2 linked regions of the Streptacidiphilus rugosus AM-16 genome follow. The protein of the gene in region 2 binds, or shares a complex with, the protein of the main gene of each other region. Links are inferred from orthologs where the notes say so. Each region holds a gene or a part of one and is shown on either strand. Other genes may lie near its edges.

What was found. Proteins that work in one complex are often made in the same cells at the same time.
Region 1: the proteins of uvrA (region 2) and mfd are in contact, whole or in part, in a crystal structure (PDB 4DFC), measured with the Escherichia coli proteins. The link is inferred for Streptacidiphilus rugosus AM-16 from one-to-one orthologs.

The regions. Positions count from the first base shown.
Region 1 is NZ_JQMJ01000004.1:6,721,840-6,727,964, reverse strand. The notes cover bases 1-4,087. They hold mfd (transcription-repair coupling factor), read left to right. Parts: upstream 1-302; coding sequence 303-3,887; downstream 3,888-4,087. Other genes in these bases: BS83_RS39310 (DUF4352 domain-containing protein), read right to left, coding at 3,951-4,087. Also shown: more of BS83_RS39310, read right to left, coding at 4,088-4,547; BS83_RS39305 (N-6 DNA methylase), read left to right, coding at 4,757-6,125. UniProt on the Escherichia coli protein: Couples transcription and DNA repair by recognizing RNA polymerase (RNAP) stalled at DNA lesions. Mediates ATP-dependent release of RNAP and its truncated transcript from the DNA, and recruitment of nucleotide excision repair machinery to the damaged site.
Region 2 is NZ_JQMJ01000004.1:5,651,936-5,659,498, reverse strand. The notes cover bases 1-3,486. They hold uvrA (excinuclease ABC subunit UvrA), read left to right. Parts: upstream 1-331; coding sequence 332-3,286; downstream 3,287-3,486. Other genes in these bases: BS83_RS34835 (maleylpyruvate isomerase family mycothiol-dependent enzyme), read right to left, coding at 1-92. Outside these bases: BS83_RS34825 (Rieske (2Fe-2S) protein), read left to right, coding at 3,522-3,965; tuf (elongation factor Tu), read right to left, coding at 4,041-5,222; BS83_RS34815 (hypothetical protein), read left to right, coding at 5,560-5,967; BS83_RS34810 (ABC transporter ATP-binding protein), read left to right, coding at 5,992-7,053; BS83_RS34805 (ABC transporter permease), read left to right, coding at 7,050-7,563. UniProt on the Escherichia coli protein: The UvrABC repair system catalyzes the recognition and processing of DNA lesions. UvrA is an ATPase and a DNA-binding protein. A damage recognition complex composed of 2 UvrA and 2 UvrB subunits scans DNA for abnormalities.

The DNA of each region.
Region 1 (6,125 bases), 1.1 Mb from region 2 along the record:
GCGCGGCGCTCCGATCTCGTCGCGCCTACGCGCCGGAGGCGCGGATCGGCGGAGCCTCGCGCCCCTGGGACGGTGCACCTGGCCCGCCGTCGCGCAGCGTCCCGATCTGGTCGCGCCCCACGCGCCGGAGGCGCAGATCGGCGGAGCCGCCCGCCTCGGGCAGTGAGCCTGCCCCGCCGACGGGGAGTGCGGCTTCACGCGGGTTATCGCTCGGCGCTCGGGCGTCGCGCGGCGTACCCTGGGACCCCCGGGCCGCCTCGCTGTCCGGGCGTTTCGCGTTGCCTTCTGGCTGAGAGAAGTAGATGAGCCTGACCGGCCTGCTGGACATCGTCGCCTCGGACTCGGCGCTCGCCGAGGCCGGGGAAGCCGCACTCGCCGGGGACCGCCGGCACCTGGATCTGGTCGGACCGCCGGCCGCCCGGCCGTTCGCCGTCGCCGCGCTGGCCCGTGCCCTCGCAGGGAAGGCGAAGGGGAGCCGGGGGAGGCCTGTCCTCGCCGTCACGGCCACCGGCCGCGAGGCCGAGGATCTCGCCGCCGCGCTCGGCTCCCTGCTGCCGCCGGACGCGGTCGCCGAGTTCCCCGCCTGGGAGACGCTGCCGCACGAGCGGCTCTCGCCCCGCTCCGACACCGTCGGCCGCCGGATCGCGGTGCTGCGCAGGATCGCCCACCCCAGCGCCGACGACCCCGCCTCCGGCCCGCTCCAGGTGATCGTCGCCCCGGTGCGCAGCGTGCTGCAGCCGCAGGTCAAGGGGCTCGCCGAGCTCGTGCCCGTCAGCCTGCGGCAGCGTCAGGAGGTGGATCTCGACGATCTCGTCGAGCGGCTGGCCGCCGCCGCGTACCAGCGGGTCGAGCTGGTCGAGAAGCGCGGCGAGTTCGCCGTGCGCGGCGGCATCCTGGACGTCTTCCCGCCCACCGAGGAGCACCCGCTGCGGGTGGAGTTCTGGGGCGACGAGGTCGAGGAGATCCGTTACTTCAAGGTCGCCGACCAGCGCTCGCTGGAGATCGCCCAGCACGGCCTGTGGGCGCCGCCCTGCCGTGAGCTGCTGCTGACGGACGAGGTGCGGGCCCGTGCCGCGGAGCTCGCCGCGGAGCATCCCGAACTCGCCGAGATCCTCGACAAGATCGCCCAGGGCATCGCCGTCGAGGGCATGGAGTCGCTCGCACCGGTCCTGGTCGACGACATGGAACTGCTGATGGACGTGCTGCCGCAGGGCAGCGTCGCCGTCGTCTGCGACCCTGAGCGGGTCCGCACGCGCGCCGCCGACCTGGTGGCGACCAGCGCCGAGTTCCTCCAGGCGTCCTGGGTGGCCGCCGCGTCCGGCGGGAAGGCGCCGCTGGACGTCGGCGCGGCCTCGCTCTGGTCGCTGGCCGACGTCCGCGAGCACGCCGCCGAGATCGGGCTGCCGTGGTGGTCCGTCAGTCCCTTCGCCGCGGACGAGGAGGGCGCGACCGGTCCTGACGTGCTGCACCTGGGCATGCACCCGGTCGAGGCCTACCGCGGCGACACCGCGCGGGCGATCGCCGACTGCAAGGGCCGGCTCGCCGAGGGCTGGCGCGTGGTGCTGGTGACGGAGGGCCAGGGCCCGGCGTCCCGCATCGCGGAGATGCTGGGCGGCGAGGGCATCGGGGCCCGGCTCACCCCGGACCTGACCGCCGCGCCGGACGCCGACGTGATCCATGTGGCCTGCGGCGCGATCGAGCACGGTCTGGTCCACGAGGCGCTCAAGCTCTGCGTGATCACCGAGACCGACCTCTCCGGCCAGAAGTCCTCCACCAAGGACATGCGCCGGATGCCCTCGCGCCGCCGTAACGCGATCGACCCGCTCGCCCTGCGGCAGGGCGACTTCGTCGTCCACGAGGCGCACGGTGTGGGCCGCTACATCGAGATGGTGCAGCGCACCGTCCAGGGCGCGACGCGTGAGTACCTGGTGCTGGAGTACGCGCCCGCCAAGCGGGGCCAGCCGGGCGACCGGCTGTTCGTGCCGACGGACCAGCTGGAGCAGGTCACCAAGTACGTCGGCGGCGAGGCCCCGACCCTGCACCGGCTCGGCGGCGCGGACTGGACCAAGACCAAGGCCCGGGCCAAGAAGGCGGTCAAGGAGATCGCGGCCGACCTGATCAAGCTCTACTCCGCCCGGATGGCCTCGCCCGGCCATGCCTTCGGACCGGACACCCCCTGGCAGCGCGAGCTGGAGGACGCCTTCCCCTACGCGGAGACGCCGGACCAGCTCAGCACCATCGCGGAGGTCAAGGAGGACATGGAGAAGTCGGTCCCGATGGACCGGCTGATCTGCGGTGACGTCGGCTACGGCAAGACCGAGATCGCGGTGCGCGCGGCGTTCAAGGCGGTGCAGGACGGCAAGCAGGTCGCGGTGCTGGTCCCGACGACGCTGCTGGTGCAGCAGCACTTCTCCACCTTCTCCGAGCGCTACGGCAACTTCCCCGTCGTGGTGAAGGCGCTGTCGCGGTTCCAGACCGACAGCGAGGCCAAGGCCGTGCTGGAGGGCCTGCGCGAGGGCGGCGTCGACGTCGTCATCGGCACGCACCGTCTCTTCTCGTCCGAGACCAAGTTCAAGGACCTCGGCCTGGTCATCGTCGACGAGGAGCAGCGCTTCGGCGTCGAGCACAAGGAGCAGCTGAAGAAGCTGCGCGCCAACGTCGACGTGCTGACGATGTCCGCGACGCCGATCCCGCGCACGCTGGAGATGGCGGTCACCGGCATCCGCGAGATGTCCACCATCACCACCCCGCCGGAGGAGCGGCACCCGGTGCTGACCTTCGTCGGCCCCTACGAGGAGAAGCAGATCGCGGCCGCGGTCCGCCGCGAGCTGCTCCGCGAGGGCCAGGTCTTCTACATCCACAACCGGGTGGAGTCGATCGACAAGGCGGCGGCCCGCATCAAGGAGCTGGTCCCCGAGGCCCGGGTCGCGACCGCGCACGGGCAGATGGGGGAGCAGCAGCTGGAGAAGGTCGTCGTCGACTTCTGGGAGAAGGAGTTCGACGTCCTGGTCTCCACCACCATCGTGGAGTCCGGCATCGACATCTCCAACGCCAACACCCTGATCGTGGAGCGCGGCGACACCTTCGGTCTGAGCCAGCTGCACCAGCTGCGCGGGCGTGTGGGCCGCGGCCGCGAGCGGGGCTACGCCTACATGCTCTACCCGCCGGAGCGCCCGCTGACCGAGACCGCCCACGAGCGGCTGGCGACCATCGCGCAGCACACCGAGATGGGCGCGGGCATGTACGTGGCCATGAAGGACCTGGAGATCCGCGGCGCGGGCAACCTGCTGGGAGGCGAGCAGTCCGGGCACATCGCGGGCGTCGGCTTCGACCTCTACATGCGGATGGTCGGCGAGGCGGTGGCGGAGTTCCGCGAGCAGCTGGCCAACGGCGGCGAGGCTCCGGAGGAGGAGCCGCTGGAGGTCAAGATCGAGCTGCCGGTCGACGCGCACGTGCCGCACGACTACGCGCCGGGCGAGCGGCTGCGGCTCCAGGCCTACCGGTCGATCGCGGCGGTGAACTCGGAGGAGGACATCGCGCAGGTGCGGGCGGAGCTGACGGACCGTTACGGCAAGCTTCCCGAGCCGGTGGAGAACCTGCTGCTGGTGGCCGGGCTGCGACTGTTCGCGCGGCGCTGCGGGATCTCCGACATCACACTGCAGGGTCAGTTCATCCGGTTCGGCCCGATCGAGCTGCGGGAGTCGCAGGAGCTGCGCCTCGGCCGGCTCTACCCGCGCAGCCAGGTGAAGGCGGCGACCAGGCTGGCGCTGGTGCCGCGGCCGTCGACGGCGCGCATCGGCGGCAAGCCCGTGGTCGGCCGTGAGCTGCTGACCTGGTGCGCGGAGTTCCTTTCGGTGATGTTCGAGGAGCTGGCCGCCAAGCGCTGAGCGCTCGACGGCGGCTGCTCGGTCCAGGGCGCGAGGCGTGTCGCCTCGCGCCCTTCCGCGTCCTCAGTTCACGTTCCACTGGCCGGTCTGGTCGGCCATGCCGCTGTCCAGGCCGAACTGGATCTGGGTGATCTTCGCGTTGGACGGGACCTGGAAGACGATGAAGCCGAGGCCGCTCCCGCCGGGGGCGATGTTCACGGAGGCGGGGAAGGACTGGCCTGCCTTGGTGTCGCTGATGTCGGCCTCGTATGCCTGCCCCTGGCTGTCGACGACCTTGGCGCCGTTGGAAGGCGAGTCGCTGTAGGCCTTGCTGCCGGTGGCCTTGATCCGGAACTGGACGGCGAAGAAGCGCTTGCCCGCCTCCGGAGTGTTGAACTCGTCGGCTCCGGCCGGGTTGTCGACGATCCTGACCACGGTGACGTCGGCCGTGCTGTCCATGCCCTTGAGCGCGATGGTGTCGCCGACCTTGGCCGACTTGGAGCCGGACGTACTGCCGGAGCCGGAGCCCGAGGAGTGGCCGGAGGCCGCGGTGGTCGGCTTGGCGTCGGTGGAGACCGAGCCGCCGGTGGTGTCCTTGCACGCGGCGGTGCCCGCGATGATCAGCGCCCCCAGGGCGACGGCGAGAACGGTGCGACGCGAGCGGTTGGTGGTGCGCGACATGGCGGTACCCCTTGTGAGTCGATCCACCCGGCGGGCCGCCGGGCTGATGAGTACACAGAACCACGGTGCTGTGAACCGAGTCAACATAAGTCAGAGAAAATCAGATGTTCACACTGTGAACCGACTGGGCTTGAGCGGCTGGGTATGCTCGGGTGCACGCCCGGCCGCCCCCGCGTCCGGGCGGCCGGCACGGGAAGGGGAGCAACCGGATGGCCGAGCACCAGGCCGAAGTCACCGCAGCCGAGATCGCCCGACTGGCGGGGGTGGGCAGAGCCGCCGTCAGCAATTGGCGACGCCGCCACGCCGACTTCCCGAGGCCGGTCGGCGGCACCGAGACCAGCCCTTCCTTCGCTCTGGCCGACGTCGAGACATGGCTGCGCGGCCAGGGGAAGATCGCCGAACTGCCCCTGCGGGAACGCGTCTGGCAGCAGCTCGCGGCCCAGGCCGAAGGGGTCGTCCCCGCCCTGGTCAGGATCGGCAGCGTGCTGCTGGTCGTCCGCGACCATCCGGATCTCTGGCAGGGACTGGCCGGCCGCCCGGAGGCGGAGCTGGTCGAGCTCCTGCCACCGCTCGTCGATCACGCCCTGGACTCGCGACTCGGCCGGGACCGCCCGGTTCACACGCCCACCGGCCGTGAACTGGCGTCCGCACTGCCGCTGGTGCGCGCCGCCGTGGAGCTCGCGGCGGATCTCGGCGCCCGGCAGACCTACGAGTTCCTGCTCGGCCGCCATCTCGACGCCAACCCGCGGCTGTACACACTCACGCCGCCGGGGCTCGCCGAGCTGATGGCGACGCTGGCCGGCCCGGTTGTTCACACCGCAGCGGCCGGGCAGCGCCCGAGCGTGCTCGATCCCGCGGCGGGCACCGGGGCGCTGCTCCGCGCCGAGGCTCTGCCGCCCGCGCACCCGGCCGTGCTCTACGGCGTCGACAGCGATCCCGGGCAGGCCGCCCTGACCGCTCTCCGGCTCGCCCTCGAATCCGAGGCGGCGATCCGCGTCGCGGCCGTCGACAGCCTGCGCTCCGACCCGTTCCCCGAGCTCCGCGCCGACGCGGTGCTCTGCCATCCGCCGTTCAACGAGCGGGACTGGGGCTACGACGAGCTCTCCTACGACGCGCGCTGGGAGTACGGCCTGCCGCCGCGGGTCGAGTCCGAGCTGGCGTGGGTGCAGCACACGCTGGCCCGGCTCCGCGACGGCGGCGGCGCGGTCCTGCTGCTGCCCCCCGCCGTCGCCTCCCGGCGCTCGGGACGGCGCATCCGCGCCGAACTGCTGCGGCGCGGGGCGCTGCGCGCGGTCGTGGCGCTGCCCGCCGGGGTGGCGCCGCCGCAGAGCGTGCCGCTGCACCTGTGGGTGTTGCGCAGGCCGGGCGGGGGCACCGCGGCGATGTCGCCCGGCGGCCCCGAGGTGCTGCTGGTCGACGTCTCCGCGCTCCCCACCGCCGGCGCCGACGGGGCGGAGTGGCAGTCCGTCAGGAACGCGGTCCTGGAGGCCTGGGAGTCCTTCGAGCGGGCCACCGGAGCCGGTGGCACGCCGGTCGCCCGTGGCCGACGCCGGACGACCGGCGGCGTCGACACCGGGA
Region 2 (7,563 bases):
AGGCGGTCGTCCTTCAGGCCGTCGACGGTGGCGAGCAGCCTGGCCGTCGCCTCGGCCAGAACGGGAATGTCAGTGGCGGGTGCGATGCTCAATCTATGTCCCCTGTCCTGCGCGTCGGCCCGGTCGTCCGGGCCTTTCGGGCCCGAGCGGGCCCGGTCGTGTCCCGGAGCACTTCCCCGTCGTTCCCACGGGTGGAGCACCTCACGCGCTAGCGTGTCATCCATTCGGGCGAACACCATCGATTGCCTCAAAAATCGAACACGTGCTCCCATTACCCTTGAACGGTTCTCCGTACCACTCGGTACTTCTCGCTTTTGAAGGGCGCAGTAGCGTGGCAGACCGCCTCATCGTCCGCGGTGCTCGCGAGCACAACCTCAAGAACGTCTCGCTCGACCTGCCGCGCGACTCGCTCATCGTCTTCACGGGCCTGTCCGGCTCCGGCAAGTCCTCGCTGGCCTTCGACACCATCTTCGCCGAGGGGCAGCGACGCTACGTCGAGTCGCTGTCCTCCTACGCCCGGCAGTTCCTCGGGCAGATGGACAAGCCCGACGTCGACTTCATCGAGGGGCTCTCGCCGGCCGTCTCGATCGACCAGAAGTCCACCTCGCGCAACCCGCGCTCGACGGTGGGCACGATCACCGAGGTCTACGACTACCTCCGGCTCCTCTTCGCCCGCATCGGCCACCCGCACTGCCCCGAATGCGGCCGCCCGATCGCCAGGCAGTCGCCGCAGCAGATCGTCGACAAGGTGCTGGAGCTGCCCGAGGGCACCCGCTTCCAGCTGCTCAGCCCGCTGGTCAAGGGCCGCAAGGGCGAGTTCGTCGACCTCTTCGCCGATCTGCAGACCAAGGGCTTCGCCCGGGCCAGGGTCGACGGCGAGACCGTCCAGCTGACCGAGCCGCCGGTGCTCAAGAAGCAGGAGAAGCACACCATCGAGGTGGTCGTCGACCGCCTCACGGTCAAGAAGAGCGCCCAGCGCCGCCTCACCGACTCCGTGGAGACGGCGCTCGTCCTCTCCGGCGGCACGGTCGTGCTCGACTTCGTCGACCTCCCCGAGGACGACCCCGAGCGCGAGCGGATGTACTCCGAACACCTCTACTGCACCTACGACGACCTCTCCTTCGAGGAGCTCGAGCCGCGCTCCTTCTCCTTCAACTCGCCCTTCGGCGCCTGCCCGGAGTGCACCGGCATCGGCACCCGGATGGAGGTCGACCCGGAGCTGATCGTCCCCGACGAGGAGAAGTCGCTCGACGAGGGCGCGCTGCACCCGTGGTCGCACGGCCACATCAAGGACTACCACCTGCGGCTGATCAAGGCGCTCGGCAAGGAGCTCGGCTTCCGCACGGACATCCCGTGGGCGGGGCTGCCGATGCGCGCCAAGAAGGCGCTGCTCTACGGCCACAAGACCGAGATCGAGGTCACCTTCACCAACCGCTACGGCCGCGAGCGCTCCTACACCACGGGCTTCGAGGGCGCGGTGCCGTTCGTGCAGCGGCGGCACGCCGACGCCGAGAGCGACAGCGCCCGCGAGCGCTTCGAGGGCTACATGCGCGAGACGGCCTGCCCGTCCTGCCACGGCGCGCGGCTCAAGCCGGTCGTGCTGGCGGTGCGGATGGCAGGCCGGTCCATCGCCGAGATCGCCGGGATGTCGATCAGCGACTGCGCCGAGTTCCTCGGTTCGCTGGAGCTGACCGAGCGTGAGAAGACGATCGCCGAGCGGGTGTTGAAGGAGGTCAACGAGCGGCTGAAGTTCCTGGTCGACGTCGGCCTCGACTACCTCTCGCTCGACCGCGCGGCCGGCACGCTGTCCGGCGGCGAGGCGCAGCGCATCCGGCTGGCGACGCAGATCGGCTCCGGCCTGGTCGGCGTCCTCTACGTGCTGGACGAGCCCTCCATCGGCCTGCACCAGCGCGACAACCACCGGCTGATCGAGACGCTGGTCCGGCTGCGGGATCTCGGCAACACGCTGATCGTGGTCGAGCACGACGAGGACACCATCCGCACCGCCGACTGGGTGGTCGACATCGGCCCCGGCGCGGGCGAGCACGGCGGCCGGGTCGTCCACTCGGGCTCCCGCGAGGGGCTGCTGGCCAGCAAGGAGTCGCTGACCGGCGCCTACCTGTCCGGTCGCAGGTCGATCGCGCTGCCTGAGGTGCGCCGCCCGATCGACGCCAAGCGGCAGATCACCGTCCACGGCGCCCGCGAGCACAACCTGCGCGACGTCGACGTGAGCTTCCCGCTCGGGGTGTTCACGGCGGTGACGGGCGTCTCGGGCTCGGGCAAGTCCACGCTGGTCAACGACATCCTCTACACGCATCTGGCGCGCGAGCTCAACGGCGCGCGCAGCGTGCCGGGTCGGCACACCAGGGTCACCGGCACGGAGCTGGTCGACAAGGTCGTCCACGTCGACCAGTCGCCGATCGGTCGCACCCCGCGCTCCAACCCGGCCACCTACACGGGCGTCTTCGATCACGTGCGCAAGCTCTTCGCCGAGACCACGGAGGCGAAGATCCGCGGCTACCTGCCCGGTCGCTTCTCCTTCAACGTCAAGGGCGGTCGCTGCGAGAACTGCGCGGGCGACGGCACCATCAAGATCGAGATGAACTTCCTGCCGGACGTCTACGTCCCCTGCGAGGTCTGCCACGGCGCCCGCTACAACCGGGAGACACTCGACGTCCACTACAAGGGCAAGTCCATCGCCGAGGTGCTGGACATGCCCATCGAGGAGGCGCTGAGCTTCTTCGAGGCGGTCCCGGCGATCGCGCGCTACCTGAAGACGCTGTCGGAGGTCGGCCTCGGCTACGTCCGGCTGGGCCAGTCCGCCACGACGCTCTCGGGCGGCGAGGCGCAGCGCGTGAAGCTCGCCTCCGAGCTTCAGAAGCGCAGCAACGGCCGGACGATCTACGTCCTGGACGAGCCGACGACGGGCCTGCACTTCGAGGACATCAGCAAGCTGATCAAGATGCTCACCGGCCTGGTCGACAAGGGCAACTCGGTCATCGTGATCGAGCACAACCTCGACGTGATCAAGACGGCGGACTGGGTCATCGACATGGGCCCCGAGGGCGGCGCCGGCGGCGGCATCGTCGTGGCCGAGGGCACGCCGGAGCAGGTCGCCGCGGTCGGCGAAAGCCACACGGGCAAGTTCCTCCGCGACATCCTGGGCGAGGAGCGGGTCTTCGACGCGGTGCCGAAGCCGCGCAAGGCGCCCGCCGCCAAGAAGACCGCGGCCAAGAAGGTCGCCGCGAAGAAGGCCCCGGCGAAGAAGGCCGCCGCCAAGAGCTAGTCGCAGGAGCACCACCGCCGTGCGAGGCCCCGCTTGTTCGCGGGGCCTCGCACGGCCGTGTGCTGAGAGCTCATCAGGTCGAGCGCCTGCCGCCGGTTCGCCGAGCCCGGGCACGGGTGTCGGGCCGGGTCCCCCGGACGGATGCCCTCAGAGTCTCCGCACAGGAAGGCCACGTAGGGTGGCTGCCGTCGTTTCGAAGATCCGCCACTGTCCGAACCCGATGGAGCCTGCCGTCATGAGCACCGAGATCGCCCCCGCCGTCGAGAGCGCCGGCTGCTGCCGCCGGAGCGTGCTGCGCGGGGCGGCCGCAGCCGGGATCGCCGGGGCCGGAGTGGTCGCGCTCGCGGCCTGCTCGGGCTCGTCCGGCGCCGCCACCGCGAAGGGCCCGGTCACCCTGGGCCCCACCAGCGACGTGCCGGTCGGCGGTGGCAAGCTCTACCGCTCCGAGCGGGTGGTCGTCACCCAGCCGACCGCCGGGACGTACAAGGCGTTCAGCGCCGTCTGCACCCACGCCGGCTGCGTGGTCGACGGAATCGCCAACGGCGTGATCAGCTGCCCGTGCCACGGAAGCCAGTTCAAGGTGGCCGACGGCTCCGTCGCCCAGGGCCCGGCACAGTCCGCGCTGCCCGCCATCCCGGTCGCGGTGCAGAACGGCAAGCTCGTCGCCACGATCAGCTGACGTCGGTACGCCTCGGACGGCCGGGGTGCGCGGAGCCTCGCTCCGCGCACCCCGGCCGTCCTTTCTCCCGTCGGCTCAGCCGGTGACCTCGCCGACCGTGCCGGCCGCCACGGTCCGGCCGCCCTCGCGGACGGCGAAGCCGAGACCGGCCTCCAGCGGCACCGCCTGGCCGAGCGAGACGGTCACCTCGACCGTGTCGCCGGGCATCGCCAGCGGCACGCCCTCGCTCAACTGCACGTCGCCCACCACGTCGCCGGTCCGCAGGTAGAACTGCGGGCGGTAGCCGCTGGTGATCGGCGTGCGGCGACCGCCGTCCGCCGCGGAGAGCAGGTGCAGCCGCGCCGTGAAGGCGCTGTGCACGGAGGCGCTGCCCGCCGCGGCGACCACCTGCCCGCGCCGCACCTGACCGCGCTGAACACCGCGCAGCAGCAGCGCGACGTTGTCGCCCGCCTCGGCGCTCTCCATGGTCCGGCCGAAGGTCTCCACCCCCGTGACCACGGAGCTGATCTCCGACCCGAAGCCGAGCACGTCGATCCGGTCGCCCAGGCGCACCACGCCGCGCTCGACCGCGCCGGTGACGACCGTGCCGCGACCGGTGATGGTCAGCACGTTCTCGACGGGCATCAGGAACGGTGCGTCGGTGTAGCGGACCGGCGTCGGCACGTGGACGTCCACCGCGTCCAGCAGCTCCAGCAGCGCGGCCGACCAGACCGGGTCGCCCTCCAGCGCCCGCAGCCCGGACACCCGCACGACCGGCAGCTCCGCGCCGTCGTACCCGTGCGCGGTCAGCAGCTCGCGGACCTCCAGCTCGACCAGGTCGAGCAGCTCCGGGTCCCCGGCGTCGGCCTTGTTGAGCGCCACCACGACGTGCTCGACGCCGACCTGGCGGGCCAGCAGCACGTGCTCCGCGGTCTGCGGCATCACGCCGTCGTGGGCGGAGACGACCAGGATCGCCCCGTCCAGCTGGGCCGCGCCCGTGATCATGTTCTTCACGAAGTCGGCGTGGCCCGGCATGTCGACGTGCGCGTAGTGGCGGGTGGCCGTCTCGTACTCGACGTGCGCGATGTTGATGGTGATGCCGCGGGCGGCCTCCTCCGGCGCCCGGTCGATCCGGTCGAACGGCACGTACGCGCCGCCGCCGCGCTCGGCCAGCACCTTGGTGATGGCCGCGGTCAGGGTGGTCTTGCCGTGGTCGACGTGGCCCATGGTGCCGATGTTCAGGTGCGGCTTGGTCCGCACGAAGGCCTGCTTGGCCATGACTGCTTCTTTTCCGGGAGTCGTGAAGGACGGAACGGGACCTCGTTGACGGGCCGACCTTCCCCGTCCGAGGTCCCGGGGGAGCGCCCGGGGAAGGTCAGCTTCGCGCGCCGTCGAAAGCGGCTGCGCAGGCGGCTGCGAGGACCGCGACTGCCGGAGTGTGGGCAGTGGCCATCGCGCCCGCGACTGCGGGGAACTGGGCGATGGCGTACCGGAACATGCGGATCATCCTGCCGGGCCCGAGCCGCGCGCCGCCAGCGGTTTTCTCGCCTGGGGCGGCTGTTGGGCCCGGCGTAGTCTGAGAGGAGGGGCAGGAGAGCAGGCAAGGAGGAACACCATGCTTGGCGACCTGATAGGCGAAGAGCAGGGCCAGATCACGGCCCAGAGGGTCCTCCCGTCCGAGCACGGGCTGCCGCCGTCCGTCGAGAGCACGTTCCAGGCCTCGGGACGACTGCTCGGGGTGACGATCACCGATCTCGGCACCTACGTCGGCACGCTGCGTCCCGACGGCACGCTGTACGGAACGGGGACCGGCATCATCATGAGTCCCGACGGCGCCACGGCCAGTTGGCAGGGCACCGGCGTCGGCGTCTTCGCCGAAGGCGGCGCCATCTCCTGGCGCGGTTCCATCGTCTACCTGAGCGACTCGCCCGCCTTCGCCGCCCTGCGCGGGGTCGCGGGCGCGTTCGAGTGGGAGACGGACCAGTCGGGGAAGGCCGGCGGAAAGATCTGGTCCTGGCGCTGAGCCGGTGAACGGAGGCCGGGCGCGATGACCCCGGTAACGAGGGCCGCGGCGACGGCCGGGGACGCGGTGATCGACGTCTCCGGGCTGCGGATGCGGTACGGGCCCTTCGAGGCCGTACGGGGCGTCGATCTGCGGGTGCGACGCGGCGAGGTGTTCGCCTTTCTCGGGCCGAACGGCGCGGGGAAGACCACGACCGTGGAGATCCTGGAGGGCTACCGTCGGCGCACCGCGGGAGAGGTGACGGTCCTCGGGGAGGACCCGGCCCGCGCCGGGCCGGCCTGGCGGGGACGGATCGGGGTGGTGCTGCAGGAGTCCCAGCCCGAGCGCGACCTCACGGTGGCCGAGTGCCTGCGGCTGTACGCCGGGTACTACCCGGCGCCGCGCCCGGTCGGGGAGACGCTGGAGCTCGTCGGGCTCACCGAGCAGGCGGAATCCGTCGCGACACGACTCTCCGGTGGCCAACGCCGCCGTCTGGACGTCGCGTTGTCGCTGATCGGCGATCCCGAGCTGCTCTTCCTCGACGAGCCCACGACCGGCTTCGACCCCTCGGCCCGGCGCGCCGCCTGGGAGATGATCGCGGGCCTGCGGGCGCTCGGCGTGACCGTCTTCCTGACCACGCACTTCATGGACGAGGCCGAGTACCTGGCCGACCGGGTGACGGTGATCTCCGACGGACTCGTCGTCGCCGAGGGCACGCCCGGCACGATCGGCGGGCGCGAACGCGCGGCCGCGGAGATCCGTTTCACGCTGCCGCCGCGCACCGCGCTCGCCGATCTCCCGGCGGTCGTCCGTGCGGCCCTCGCGGAAGCGGGGCCCGCTGATGGCCAGGGCGGGCGGCTGCTGCTCCGGGCCGACCACCCGCTCGCCGTGCTCGGCCCGCTGATCGGCTGGGCCGAGGAGCGGGGCCACGATCTGCCCGATCTCGAAGTCCGCCGTCCCAGCCTTGAGGACGTCTACCTGGCGCTGACCGGCCCGTCCGTGCCGGCCGCACCGGAGAAGCCCGCCGCGCCCCGCAAGCCCGCCGCGCCGGAGGAGCCCGCCGCGTCCGCGAGAGCCGCCGTGGCCGAGAGGGAGGAGGCGTCGTGACGACCGCGACGCACCGCGCGCCGCCGGGGGACGTGGCCCGGCTCGCCCTGCACCAGTTCCCCTACGACCTGCGGGCGTTCCTGCGCAATCCGCAGTCGCGCTTCTTCACCCTCGCGCTGCCGGTGCTCTTCCTGGTGATCTTCGCGTCGGTCTTCGGCGGCAGCAGCACGGTGAAGGTCGCGGGCGGCACGATCGACACCTCCGTCTACTACGTGCCGGGGATCATCACCCTCGGCATCATCGGCGCGTCCTTCGTGAACCTGGTGATCTCGGTGACCGCCCAGCGCGAGTCCGGGGTGCTCAAACGACGCCGGGCCACCCCCGTCCCGGCCGCCTCGGTCATCGCGGGTCGGGCGCTCACCGCGGTCGTCGTCGCCGTCGTGATCACCCTGGTGCTGCTGGTCATCGGCTGGGCCGCCTACGGCGCGCACATCCCCGCCAGGACCGCCCCGGCGCTGGCCTTCGCGGTGGTGCTCGGGGCGCTGTCGTTCTGCTGCCTCGGCTACGCGC